DNA from 3 places in the Candidatus Manganitrophus noduliformans genome. Region 3 is predicted to be linked to each of the others. Evidence: riboswitches for the same ligand, from Rfam matches in the RefSeq annotation. Region 3 holds a riboswitch; each other region holds the start of a gene.
The links. A riboswitch is a leader RNA that binds a small molecule or an ion and turns the genes downstream of it on or off. The one in region 3 is predicted to bind cyclic di-GMP.
Positions count from the first base shown of each region.

Region 1: it holds a riboswitch for cyclic di-GMP, as region 3 does, so the genes downstream of both, MNODULE_RS11635 (fibronectin type III domain-containing protein) here and MNODULE_RS13020 (fibronectin type III domain-containing protein) in region 3, are expected to answer to the same signal.
Region 2: it holds a riboswitch for cyclic di-GMP, as region 3 does, so the genes downstream of both, MNODULE_RS11620 (fibronectin type III domain-containing protein) here and MNODULE_RS13020 (fibronectin type III domain-containing protein) in region 3, are expected to answer to the same signal.

Region 1 is NZ_VTOW01000002.1:495,469-500,009, reverse strand. Features, by position in the region: gene MNODULE_RS11645 (ATP-grasp domain-containing protein) at 13-1,254, opposite strand; gene MNODULE_RS11640 (NifU family protein) at 1,396-2,013, opposite strand; cyclic di-GMP riboswitch class I at 2,412-2,504, shown strand; cyclic di-GMP riboswitch class I at 2,587-2,671, shown strand; gene MNODULE_RS11635 (fibronectin type III domain-containing protein) at 2,720-4,541, shown strand, end outside.
Region 2 is NZ_VTOW01000002.1:488,729-493,269, forward strand. Features, by position in the region: gene MNODULE_RS11620 (fibronectin type III domain-containing protein) at 1-2,349, opposite strand, end outside; cyclic di-GMP riboswitch class I at 2,390-2,474, opposite strand; cyclic di-GMP riboswitch class I at 2,559-2,643, opposite strand; gene MNODULE_RS11625 (DUF72 domain-containing protein) at 2,966-3,718, shown strand; gene MNODULE_RS11630 (cobalamin-binding protein) at 3,719-4,541, shown strand, end outside.
Region 3 is NZ_VTOW01000002.1:808,866-813,406, forward strand. Features, by position in the region: gene MNODULE_RS13010 (M3 family oligoendopeptidase) at 1-197, opposite strand, end outside; gene MNODULE_RS13015 (FG-GAP-like repeat-containing protein) at 386-1,834, shown strand; cyclic di-GMP riboswitch class I at 1,933-2,021, shown strand; gene MNODULE_RS13020 (fibronectin type III domain-containing protein) at 2,313-4,541, shown strand, end outside.

The DNA.
Region 1 (4,541 bases), 310 kb from region 3:
CGGCCGGCGCCGTTACTTAAACGGGACAATCTCAAATTTCAGCTTCCGGTGGGCGTCTCGGAGGGCGGCTTCGACCTGTTCAGCTTGAGGGGCGCGGGCAAAGATAAATCCGAGGTAGCGTCTCCCTTCCGGAAGGGGGATCACCTTCTGTTTGCGGTGGATCGTGATCTTCACATCGACGATCCCCGGCACCTTTTTCGCCTCTTCGACCCCTTGATAATTGAGCAACGTTCCCGAGGCCGGGATCGGGATCATCATCACCCCGGCTGCGGGGCGCTCCCGCTCGAGCGATTCGATCGGCATGCCGAGGGCATGGCGAAGGATGATCTCTTCCAAGGTGAGGCCGACGCCGAATCGAAGCGCGCGGGAGCAGATCCCGCCGATCGATCGGGCGGCCAATTCGATGATCCAGGGGCCTCTCTCATTGACCCGAAGCTCGGCATGAATCGGCCCCTCCTTCAGCCCGAGCGCCGCCGCGGCCCGGCCGGTGCATTCGGTGATCGCCTCTTGCATCGAGGGGGGGAGGCGCGAGGGGGTCACATAAATCGTCTCCTCGAAGAAAGGCCCATCGAGCGGGTCGGGCTTATCGAAGAGCGCCAGGGCCGAAAGATGTCCCTCCCGGAGCAGTCCTTCCAGCGCGACCTCTTTTCCCGGTATAAAATCCTCGACCAAAATCTGTTTGGCGGCATCGCCGCCGAGGCGCTTTACCTCCGGCTCTTTTAGAATGCGGCTCAACCAATAAAAAGCGGCGACAAACTCATCGGGATGATTCGCCCGGATCACGCCGCGGCTGGCGGAGAGAAAGGTCGGCTTCAAGACGCAAGGATAAAAGACCTTTTGCGAAAGGACCTCCGGCGGATCGTCGGTCGAGAAGAGCTGGAACGGAGGGGTCGGGAGCGAGGCGGCGGTCAAGACCTCGCGGAGGCGATGTTTGTCCTTTGCGGCGGCGGTCGCCGAGACGGGGTTGTGGGGGAGCGAGAGCGCTTCCGAGATCGTTGCGGCCAGAACGATCGACTCTTCATCGGCCGACACAACAGCATCGATCGGATGATCCTTGGCGAAGTCGACCACTTTTTCGGCGGCCCCTTTTAAATCGGCGAAATCGAGGGTGATCGTTTTTCCGGGAACGACCGATTCGAGGGCCTGTCGCTCATTCGAGCCGACGACGACCGCCACGCCGAGGCGCTCCGCGGCAATGAGAAAGTCGGCCGCGCGATACGACGTGCTCGGGAGGAGGAGAAGAAGCCGTTTCATGGAACCCTCCGAAAAATGAGGGGAGAGCTTGGAAACGGATGATGGTTGATTGTGCGATGCCCCGGCTTGGTTCGGCCGAAACGGGTGCTCCGACCCGGGCCGTTCATTTTCGATGGGCTGGAACGGTGGAAGGGGGATTGGTTATTTTCCGGGGGTGTAATAAGGATTGGTTCCGCCGGCATGATCGGTGACATCGACGACATCTTTTATTTCGGGAATCGCTTTCTTGATCGCGACGACGACCCCCTGTTTGAGCGTCACATTGGACATCCCGCAACCCTGGCAGCCCCCTCCCAGCCGGATGTAGGCGATCTCCTCCTTCACATCGACCAAGGTGATATACCCTCCGTGCGCGGCCACCCCCGGATTGATCTCGGTATCGATGACCTGTTGGACCGCTTTCGCCTGGGGGCTCTCCAAGTTGGGGGGTGTCGCCGGCGTCGCCGGTTTCGATTCGATGACCTTGGGATTATCGACCTTAAAGCCGGTCTGCTGGAGGCCGGTGATGAAGTCGATCTTCACATCTTCGAGAAGGTTCGCATGGCGCGACTCCATGAATAACTTAATTCCATCGACTTCGACCACCGTGTCGTTCAACTCTTTCTTCCCCTGCTCGACGAAGGCAAGGGCATACTCGGGGCTCGGCGACATCGACTTGACCACCAGCCGGAGTCCCTCGATCTTTTTCCCATGATTGGTTTCTTGATCTTGCTTCAGGACGGCGATTCTCTTCCTTGCAATCTCGGTTATCTGGATCATTTTTGGATCGATCTCCTTCTTGGCGTTCCTAAGAAGCCTCAATTGATTATTAGGCCGATCATACCATAGTTCGGACCCCTTTTACACCCCCAAAATGCGTCTACGAAACAGGCGATCAGAGCGCGCCCGGGCGCGCTCGCCTACTTCAAGATCGAAGAAAAATGAATGGCCGCTACGGAAAAGCGCGTGGAAGGAAATAAGAGAAGTTGTGCTTCGTTTCGGCGAACGCGCATGATTCGGAGAGAGCACAATGTCAACCCGCTGAAATTCCGAGATAACATTTCTTGTGATCTGGAATACACACTTCCTCACGTAAGGTCACTGTCCGATTGACAGTGAATAAGTCGGATGATATAAACTGCGACATCATAACAAGGCAATTGAAATATTCGTTCATCCTTTGCTCAGAGCAAACTCTCCGAAAGGAGAGGGCGCAGAGCAACGGGGCTAAAGAAGAGACGCTCCTCTTCCATGCCCGCCGAGCCGCCAAGGGAATCCCGTTGGCGGCTTTTTTATTTGCGATTGCGTGTGATCGCGGGGATGATCGAATGAGCGGTCCTGTTTCAATCTGACCTTTGCTCAGAGCAAACCCATCGAAAGGTGGGGACGCAGAGCAACGGGGCTAAAGCCGAAAGGCCATGTCCGCCGAGCCGCCAAAGGATTTTCTATTTGGCGGCTTTTTTATTTGGAAAAAAGGAGGTCCATCGTGAGTGACGCTAAGAAGGTTGGCCTGATCTTTGGTGTCTTCATTTTTTCTTTTCTCTTTTTTAGCATGACCGTTTTTGCCGGGGATGCCACGCTGACCTGGAGCGCGAACGCCGAGTCGGATCTGGCCGGATATCGCGTCTATTTCGGGACCGCCTCACGGACGTATGGACCTTCGATCAATGTCGGCAAGACGACATCGTATACCCTGACCGGTCTTGCGAACCAAACCTATTTTTTTGCTGTGACGGCCTATGATACCGCAGGAAATGAAAGCAGCTTCTCTGCCGAAGTGACGAAGACGCTCACGACGCCCGATACATTGGCCCCGGTGATCTCCAGCATCAACGCGGGGAGCGTCACCGGCAACAGCGCGGTGATTACATGGGGAACCAACGAGCCGACCGATACACAGATACAGTATGGGACCACCACGGCTTATGGCTCTTCCACCGCGCGGGTGGCAACCCTGGTGACGGTTCATAGCCAAACCTTGACCGGTCTGCAGCCTCAAACGCTCTATCACTACCGTGTGTTGAGCCGGGATGCCGCAGGAAACCTCGCAACCTCGTTGGACAATACTTTCACTACCGCCGCGCCCCTTCCTCCGCCCACATCCACGCCGACGACGGTGAGATTGAGTCCGGCGGCCGACACGTTCATCAATATCAACACGTCGGTGTACAATACGTCGACGACGTTAAACACCTACACCTTTCCTGCAAACCAGACAGCCAATGCGGTGTTGATGAAATTTGCATTAAGCAGTCTTCCGGCCGGGGTGGTGATTCAGAGCGCGACGCTGAATCTCTCTCTGGTGGAGAGTGATGCGACCGCAGATGCCACCTACAGTGTTGCCGTGCACAAGCTGATCAATCGGAATCCCGATCTGACCCTGGCCACCGGTATGACGTATGACGGGACCAACGCGTGGACGGCGAATAGCTGCTGCCGCAATAATTATCCGTTGGCGCAGGCGGACATCTCGGCGGCCTATGACACGGAGTTGATCAACAAGACGCTGGGGAACAAGGTGTGGGACATCACCGCGATGGTGCGGGAGTGGATGAGCAGTCCTTCGAGCAACTTCGGGCTGCTGGTGAACTCCGATGCCAGCAAAGGGGCCGATCGCTACCGCTTCTTCGCCAGCATGGAGCACCCGACCGCCACTCTTCGGCCGTATTTGAGCATCACTTATTCAGCATCCACTGCGGATACGTCGGCGCCGACGGCGCCGACGGGCCTGACGGCGACGGCCGCTTCCTCCAGTCAGATCAACCTTTCTTGGAATGCGTCCACCGATAACGTCGGTGTAACCGGTTATCGAATCTATCGCAACGGCACCCAGGTGGGGACGACGACCTTGCGGAATTACTCGAATGCCGGTTTAGCGGCCGACACGGCCTACAGCTACACCGTCGCAGCGTACGATGAGGCGGGGAACCTGTCGGCCCAGAGCGCCGCGGTGAGTACAAGGACGCTGCCGCCACCGGACACAACCGCGCCGGTGATTTCGGGAATCGTGGCGGGGAGTATCACTGCCAACGGGGCCCTGATCAGTTGGACCACCAATGAGCCGGCCGACACCCAGGTGGAGTATGGAACGACCACGGCCTATGGCGCCTCCACCGCCATCGTCTCCACCCTGCTCACGGCGCATTCCCAGATCCTGACCGGACTGAATCCCGCCACCACTTATCAATATCGGGTAAAGAGTAAAGATGCTGCCGGTAACTTGGCGACCTCCGGAAATGGGACTTTTACGACCGTTGCCCTGCCCGATACAACGGCGCCCTCCATCCCCGGGAATCTGTTGGCTTCTG
Region 2 (4,541 bases), 320 kb from region 3:
GACCCCGATTCCGGAGATCACCGGCGGCGTCGTATCGGCCGTCGGCGGCGGAGCCTGCGCGGTATTGGGGGTAAAGCGGAAAGCGGTGTTCGGGGCGGCGGAGAGGAGCGGCACCCCGGCGCTGCCGTCTTGGTTTTCGATGCCGGAAGTGGTCGGGACATTTAAAACGATCGCCCCATACTGAAAGAGAATCGTTCCGTCGGGACGGAGAACCACCTGGAAGGTGTGGCTCGTGCTGCAGCAGAGGTCCCTGACCTCGTTGAAAGAGATCACGAATTCCGAATCCGAAGAAGCAATGCTGATCTGCCGCAGCCCGACGTAGAGATCCCGCCAGAAGGGAGCGATAAAGGCATTCGGCAGAACGGGGTTCTGAACCGGCTGGGGGACGTAGGCGGTGTTGGCCGACCCGAAGGTGAGCAACCCGTTTGTGGAAATATAGATCTGCTGATAACTCTGGCTGTAAAAAGGAAAAGAGAAGGGAAGAGAGAGGGAGATCGCGTTGTCGTCTCCGCTGAATGTTAGCGGGGTCGGGGCTTCCGCCCAGGCATAAGACTCCTCTGACATGCTGTAGCCGGTGATCGGGCCCGAAGGGGACGGCGCCGGAGCGGAAGCCGGAGGGGACGGCGTGTTGAAGGAAGTGTTCGGTCCGAAAGTCGTCCCCCCCGCATTGCGGGCGACAAGACGGAAATGATAGGTGGTCCCCGAAGCCAAGAGGGTCAGGTCGGCGGAGATCGTGTTCGCCGCCGAGAGGGTCACCGGGGTCGTGCCGCTGCCGTAAGCCGTGGTGGTTCCATACTCGAACCAAGCCGAAGTGGTCGCCCCGGACGGATTCACCGACCCGGAGAGGGTGGCGGAGGTGGCCGTAACACCGGAAGCCGCCGACTGTGAGACCGTCGGCATCAAAGGGAGGGTCGTGACGGAAACGGCCGCCGAGGCGGGGGAGAGGTTTCCCCCGGCGTCATAAGCCGCCACCGCGTAGCTGTATACCGTGTTCGCCGCCAGGCCGGAGTTGAGATAGGTCCGAAGGGCGCTGCTGGCGATCTGCACCCCGTTGCGATAGATCCGATAACCGGCCACTCCCACGTTATCGGTCGAGGCGCTCCAACTCAACTGAACCTGCGAAGACGAAACCGCGGCCGCCCCGACGTTTGTCGGCACGGAAGGAGCGGTTGTATCGGGGAGAACGGCGGTGGTGAAGCTGCCGCTTCCCGAGACCGCCAAATTGCCCGCCGCATCGCGGCTGCGCACCCGGTAGTGATAAAGCGTCGCGGGAAGCAGGCCGGAAAGGCTCTGCGCGTGCGCCGTCACCAGGGTCGGAACGATCGCGGTGAAAGAACCGAAAGCGGTCGTCGTCCCATACTCGATCTGCGTGTCGGCCGGCTCATTGGTGCTCCAACTGATCAAGGCTCCGCCGGCGGTGATATTGATCGCGCCCATTCCGGAGATCACCGGCGCGGCGGTGTCCGCCGGCGCCAATGTCCTTACGCTCGCCGCGGCGCTCTGCGCCGAGAGGTTCCCCGCGGCGTCATAAGCCGCCACGCGATAACTGTAGACGGTATCGGGGGTCAGATTCCCGTCCGAGTAGGTCAGCGTGGTCCGCGTGGCGACTTGCACCCCGTTGCGATAGATCCGATAGCCGGCCACCCCGACGTTATCCGTGGAAGCGCTCCACGTCAAATTGATCTGAGTGGTCGACAGCGCCGCCCCGCTAACATTTCCGGGAACGGTCGGCGTCGTGGTATCCGATAGCGTTGTAAAAATCTGATCGGCCGAGGTCGCCAGATTGCCCGCCGCGTCCCGGCTGAGGACCCGGTAGTGATAGAGCGTGCCGGGGAGTAGATTCGAAAGGGTCTGACTGTGCACGGTCACCAAGCTCGACACCAACGGCGTGGTCAGCCCGTAGGCGGTTGTTGTGCCATACTCGATTCGCGTATCCGCCGGCTCATCGGTGCCCCAGGTAATGAGCGCCGAATTCAGGGTGCGATTGCTGTTGGTAACACTCGAGATCAGCGGCGCAATCACATCGTTTAGCGGAGGGATGGTTTTGCGGGCTTCATTCGAGAAGCCGCTTTCCTTGCCGTTCGTATCATAGGCGGTGACCGCGAAATAGTAGGTCAGCCCCTCGGTCAGGTTCGGCACCGTCCAGGAAGTCACCCGTCCCACATTGATCGGAGGACTGTAGACCCCCGGCAGCAGACCGACGTAGACCCGGTAGCCTGCCAGGTTTCCTTCGCTGTTCGGATCCCAGGTCAGGACCGCCTCCCCGGCGAGGGCAAGCGCATGATGATCGAGGATGAGAAGAAAAACAAGGGCGAGAAGAAGCCTGCACCTTCTCAAGTAATCTGCCACGGCGAACCTCCAAGCGCGAAAAAGGAAAAGAGCTATTTCCTTTGGCGGCTCGGCGGGCGTGGCCGGATGGCGGTAGCCCCGTTACTCTGCGTCCCCACCTTTCGATGGGTTTGCTCTGAGCAAAGGTCAAATGCGAGTATGTATGGTGAGTGTTGATTCAGTCCGTGATAGGGGCGACCCAAACGCGCCCCAAAAAAAGCCGCCATTCCTTTGGCGGCTCGGCGGGCATGGCTTTACAGCTTTAGCCCCGTTGCTCTGCGTCCCCATCTTTCGACGGGTTTGCTCTGAGCAAAGGATCGATAGATGTCCTGGATGAACGGCTTTCGAAGCGTATACAGCTTTCATGGTATACGTCGATAAGAGGTTATATAACACATTTAAAATTTAAGAGTCAACGAGTTTTCCACACGTGACAAAAAATTATTTCGGCATGAGACATCCCTCCGAAAGACATACCGTCATCCACTTTTGAAAGACACGCCACCTCTGCAGATCCGGTTTGAATCAATGCTCCGGCGCGGCCCCATCGTTGCCTTCATGAACGCCGTTGTTCTAAAATGAGTTGATCAAGCCTCGATCTCAAGAATTTCTTCACGAGGAGAAAGGAAGGAGGGTCATGGAAGCACAAGCGGTTCGCGTCGGATGTTCCGGCTGGCAATATCGTCATTGGAAAGGGAACTTCTATTCCGCTTCCCTCCCTCAGAAAAAATGGCTCGACTACTATGCCGCGCAATTCGACACCGTCGAGATCAACAACAGCTTCTACCGGCTTCCGAGCGAAAAAACGTTTTCCGAATGGCGCGATCGGGTCCCCGATCATTTTCTCTATGCGGTGAAAGCGAGCCGGTATCTCACCCACATCAAGAGGCTGAAAGATCCCGCCGACCCGCTCCACCTCTTCTGGAGCCGGGCCCGGCTTCTTGGACCGAAGCTCGGCCCCGTCCTTTATCAACTCCCTCCTCGTTTAAAGCGGAACGAGCGGCGGCTCTTCGACTTTTTGGAGGCCCTCCCGGACCACCCGCTGCAAGTGGTTGAATTTCGAGATCCAACCTGGTATACCGATGAGATCTTCCACGCGATGGAGGCGAGAGGGGTGGCGATGTGCCTCCACGATCATCACGAATCGGCCACGCCGCGGGAGACGATCGGGCCGTTTGTCTATACCCGATTTCACGGCGGCGACGGTCATTATCAAGGGGCCTACTCCGATCGGACGCTCAGAGACTGGGCGGCCTGGCTTGCAAACGAAGCCCGGTCTGGAAAAGCGATTTATGCCTATTTCAACAACGACACCGGCGGGCACGCGCCGCGGGACGCGCGAATGCTTCGAGAACACCTAACATCACTTCTTCAAAAGGAGGCGGCCTGAATGAATCGGATCGTTTCATTGATCGCCAGCAGCACCGAAATCGTCTGCGCGCTGGGTTTGGAGGATCGACTGGTCGGCCGGTCCCATGAATGCGACTATCCCCTCTCGGTTTCCCGTCTGCCGGTCTGCACGGCGCCGAAATTCGCCACCGAGGGGACCAGCGGCGAGATCGACCGGCGGGTCAAAGGGCTTTTGCAGCAGGCGTTGAGCATCTACCGGGTGGACGCCGATCTTCTCAAACAGCTTCGCCCCACCCACATCATCACGCAGACCCAATGCGAGGTCTGCGCGGTCAGCCTCAAGGAGGTGGAAGCGGCGCTTCGGGATTGGATCACCCCCGGCGCCGCGGCGGAGGCGTCCCCGATCCTCATTCCCCTCGCCCCGAATGCGCTCTCTGATATTTGGGCCGACATTCGGCGGGTCGCCGACGCGATGGGGGTTTCCGAGCGGGGCCGCGCCCTCGTGCAACAGTTGCAGGAGCGGATGGCGGCCATCGCGAAGAAAAACGAACGGCCGGCGGTGAGGCCGCGCGCCGCGGCGATCGAATGGATCGATCCGCTGATGGCCGGGGGAAATTGGATGCCGGAGTTGATCGGGATGGCGGGGGGGGTGAATCTCTTCGGAGAGGCCGGGAAGCACTCCCCCTGGATGACCTGGGAAGCGCTCATTCAGGCCGATCCCGATGTCATTCTGATCTTGCCGTGCGGATTCGACATTCCGCGGACCCGGAAGGAGCTTCCCGCGTTGACCGCGCATCCGGCTTGGCCGGCGCTGAAAGCCGTTCGCGAGAAACAGGTCTATCTGCTCGACGGGAACCAGTACT
Region 3 (4,541 bases):
CGGATCGATTCCAACTCTTCCAGCGCTTCGAAAAAACGCTTTCCGGTCAGCTCGCCCGAAAGAATGCGGCCCCGATATTGTTGCTCGAACCGTTCGGCCCGTTGAAGCGAATCGCGGAGATCGGCCTCGATTTTGGGATCATCGATCCCTTGATACAAATCGCTCAAATTCCAAGTCGGCAATCCGGACGCTTTCAATTCCTTCTCCTCATCCGTGGGTACGCTCTCAAATCCATCAGAATTACAATATCATAAACGATGAATTCCCTGGAACATAAAAATATCGGTCGGCTCAACGGACCGACAATCCGACCTTCTTCTTCAGAGCCGATCATCTTACAGCAATTTGACAGATTTCCGGTCGAGAGATAGTCTTTTAAATACCGATGGAACTCGCATTTTTCATACCGGATCGGTTATTTCTCCGATCTATCTTTGCTCGAATTCCCCTCTGTTTAGGGGTATTCTTATCCGTCTTCGTCGCCGCTTGCGGCGGCGGTGGCGGCGGAGGAGGGGGCGGCACGGATCCTCCGCCGCCTGTCATCGCCGAGATTGAAGTCTCCCCGACGGCCGTGACCATCTCAAAAACAGGTTCCCTACAGTTCAGTGCAACCGCACGGGATGCGGACGGAACATCGATCTCCAGTGTGACGTTTACCTGGTCTTCGAACAATCCGGATATTGTCAGCATCGACGCCAACGGCCTCGCCTCCGGCATCGCGGAAGGGACGGCGATCATCACCGCCTCCGCGGATGGGGTCTCCGGAACAACGGCGGTGGAAGTGACTTTCCGTCTCTTCTCTAGCCCGACCACCCATCTTGTGGGAACCACCCCTTCAGTAGTGACTGCCGGCGATTTTAACAATGACAGTTTCGTGGACTTAGTCACCGCAAATGTAGACGACAACTCCATTTCACTCTTGAAAGGGACGGGGAACGGACTATTCTCGGCCGCCGAGACTTTCTCGGTCGGCGTTTTTCCTCAATCGCTTGCTTCAGGACGTTTTGGGCCCGATTCATTTGACGATCTGGCCGTTGTGAATTTCGGAGATTCATCCATCTCTCTTTTCCTGGGGATTCATACCGGAATCGGCCCAACCACGGGAATTCCTTCCTCCGGCAACGGTCCCATCGCAATCGTGACGGCCGACTTCGACAACGACGACAACCAAGACCTCGCCACCGCCAATCTTTCCACAAGCGATATTTCTCTATTCCTCGGAAACGGAGACGGAACTTTCCAATCTCCGCTTCCTTTTCCGAGCGAAGGGAGCGGGCCCATCGCGCTTCTTGCCGCTGACCTGGATAAAGATGGAAGAACCGATCTGGCCGTCGTACTCGGATCAGACGACAAAGTTGCGATTTTGCTCAATGACGGCGCGGGCGGTTTTGACAGCCCGGAGCCGCCGATTTCCGTCGGAACGGGTCCCAATGCAATGATCTCCGGAGATTGGGACAGTGATGGGAATATCGATCTGGCCGTGGTCAACAGTGCCAGCGCCGATCTCACTCTGTTGTTTGGAGACGGCGCCGGAAATTTTTCAGCTCAAACGTTACCGCTCGCCGGGGGCGAACACCCCGAGTTTGCCGCGACGGGAGACTTCGATAATGATGGAAAACCGGACATCGCGGTTTCCGACAGCGCCAATAATACCCTCTCCGTTTTGCTCAATATCGGCGGCGGTCTCTTCTCCGATCCGATTCAACAATCGACCGGTGACGGCCCCCTGGCCATCTCGGCCGAAGATCTGAACGGAGACGCAAAAGACGACCTGGTCGTCACCAATGCCGGCGACAACACCCTCTCCGTCTTTTTTAATGCAGATCCCAACTAATTTACCGTTCCACATAATACAATGTTGGGATACTATTTATATTGACGTAACGACATCCCCGCCGTATATTAAAAGTTACATAAAGACACCCATGATGCCACCGACAAGAGCTACCCTCCTCGAAAGAGACGGGGCGCAAAGTCCTTGACCTAAGTCCCATAAGGATATGGTTGCAAGGATTACCGAAGCGGCAATCGCTCGAAGCTCATCCACAAAGGTGGTATGAGCTTTTTTTAGTACGAAACTGAAAAATGAGGGGTCGCTTGCGATGAGTTCAGGTCAACCAGGAATGTCGAAACGGCACAACCGACATCATTGTGCGGTCGTTCCTGTTGACTGTGAGCGGTGTGACGATATACTTGACTCAGGATATACCGATAGTAAATTTTATTCATCCGGCGGGGAGGACCCGAAAACGGGAAAACCGGCCTGTCGGCAAGTAAGCTCGGCGAGAATTTTCCAAGAGGAAGGGCACTTCGTGAGGAAACGATCACCGTTCGGTAAAAGACCCTCATCTCTGCGCCTTTTTCCTGTTATTGCCGGCTTGCTTGCGATTCTTCTCAATGCCGCATCCAGTCTTGCTGAAACCCTCACTTTGCATCCGAGCGGCCAAAACTCCAATTTCAGCGCATCGGGAACTTGGACGGTCGTCGGGGGCGGGTTCACCTATGCAAACGTCTGGGACGCCAACGACAGTGATGCGAGCTACATCGAAAATACGGCTTTAGGCAATAAAATCTACATGGATTTGGACGACACGACGCTTGTCGGATTCGTGATCAACGATGTTCAAGTTTTTGCCATGGCCCGCGCTGCGGGGTCGTCGAGCACCGGCATTCAGTTGGGATTTCGGGCCGGGCCGACCGACACAACCGACCGTCTCGGCAGCACCAGAACGGTCCGAAGCAGCTCTTACCGAAGTTATTCCGGGAACCTCTATACAACCAATCCGAGAACCAGCGCCCCCTGGACCTGGGACGACATCAACTCATTGATTCCGATCGTGCAGCATTCAACCGACTCCGACGCCCTTCGGGTCACCGAACTTTTTGTGAGAGTCAATTTTACAAAGGCCCTCTCCCCTTCCGGGAAGAATGCGCTCTCCACAGGATGGACCTTCACTCCCGGCGGGTCAGAGGCCACCGCTCTTGACACCTCCAACGGCGACACTTCCTACGCGGCAAGCACCGTACTTGACGAAACGCTCTATATGGACCTGGACGATTTCCCCGCTTCAACGACCATGATCACCGGCGTCCGGCTGAACGTGGTAGCGCGCTGTGCCACCATTCCGTGCAATCTGCAGATCGGGATCCGGACCAACGGCGTCGATTTTCTTAAAAGCTTTGATGAGGTGCCGGGCGCCGGTACCATCTACTCCATCGGGGCCACCAGCATCCATGGAAACGCCACCAGCTTTACATCCCAGCTGGCGGCCGGAAGTCAGATTACGGCGATGGGACAAACCCGAACGGTCGCTTCCGTCAGCGATCGGAACGATCTTACGGTCAGCTCCGCCTTCAGCCCGCAGTTGCCGAACGATGACGATTTGGCGGTGCCGTTCACCTTCCTCGGCGGAACGACGAGTTATCAAACATTTAGCGGCGATTTCTTCACCCGCAATCCGGCGACGCTCGCCCCCTGGAGCTGGGACGACATCAATAACATGATGGGGGTCGTCAAACATGTCACCAATGCAAACGGTCTTCGGGTCACCCAGATGTATCTCTCGATCAATTACATCGCCCCGGTGGCGCTCTCCTATAGTCCGGATACCGGTTTTGGATCGACCGGCGGCGTCTTTCCCAAAGGGGGCGGGGCCGCCACCCCGTTTACGTATAAAGTCGTCTATACCAATTTAAACAACAATGCACCGACCTCCATCAAAGTTCATATCGACGGCGACGGCGGACACGACATGGTCCGGGATACCAGCGCGGAACAGCCCGAATTTAGGGATGGAGACTTTGAAAACGGCGAGCAGTACACCTACACGGCTGCTTCCCTCTCCTCCGGCCAGCATACCTATTACTTCGCCGCCTCGGACGGATCGGACAGCACCCAGAAACCGACCGCCGGAACGCTCGCGGGCCCGGGGGTCGAGATCCCCGCGGGGACGAGCACGATCCTTCCTTCCGGCGAAAATGCACTGAGCATCGGAGACTGGGGCTTTAACGGGGCGGATGCATCGACCGCCCTCGACACCAGCGACGGGAACACCTCCTATGCCGACCTCAACGCCTCAGACAGGGGAGAGGTCCTCTATATCGACATGGACGACTCCGCCCTGACCGGTTCGATCACCTCGGTTCAGGTTTCGGCGGTGATGTGCTCGGTGACCACCTCGCTGGCAAACGTTCGGATCGGCCTCCGGTTGAACGGGACCGACTACGTCAGCACCGCCTTCAACGTGGCGAATAGCTCGAGTTGCGGGACCTATACGACTTATACCCCGGCCAGCGCCCTCTACGCGATCAATCCCGACACGGGAAAAGGGTGGACCTGGGACGACCTCAACGAGATGATCGGGGTGGTCCTCAATGAAAGCAGAGAGGACCTCCGGATCACCCGATTCAGCGTTGCGGTCGTCCATACGCCGGTCATCCTCTCCTTCGCGGAAGATCCCGGCTACAATTCTCTCGACGGGGTCAGTCCCGACTCCGGAAAAAGCACCACCGCTTTCACCTATAAAGTCATTTATAGCCAA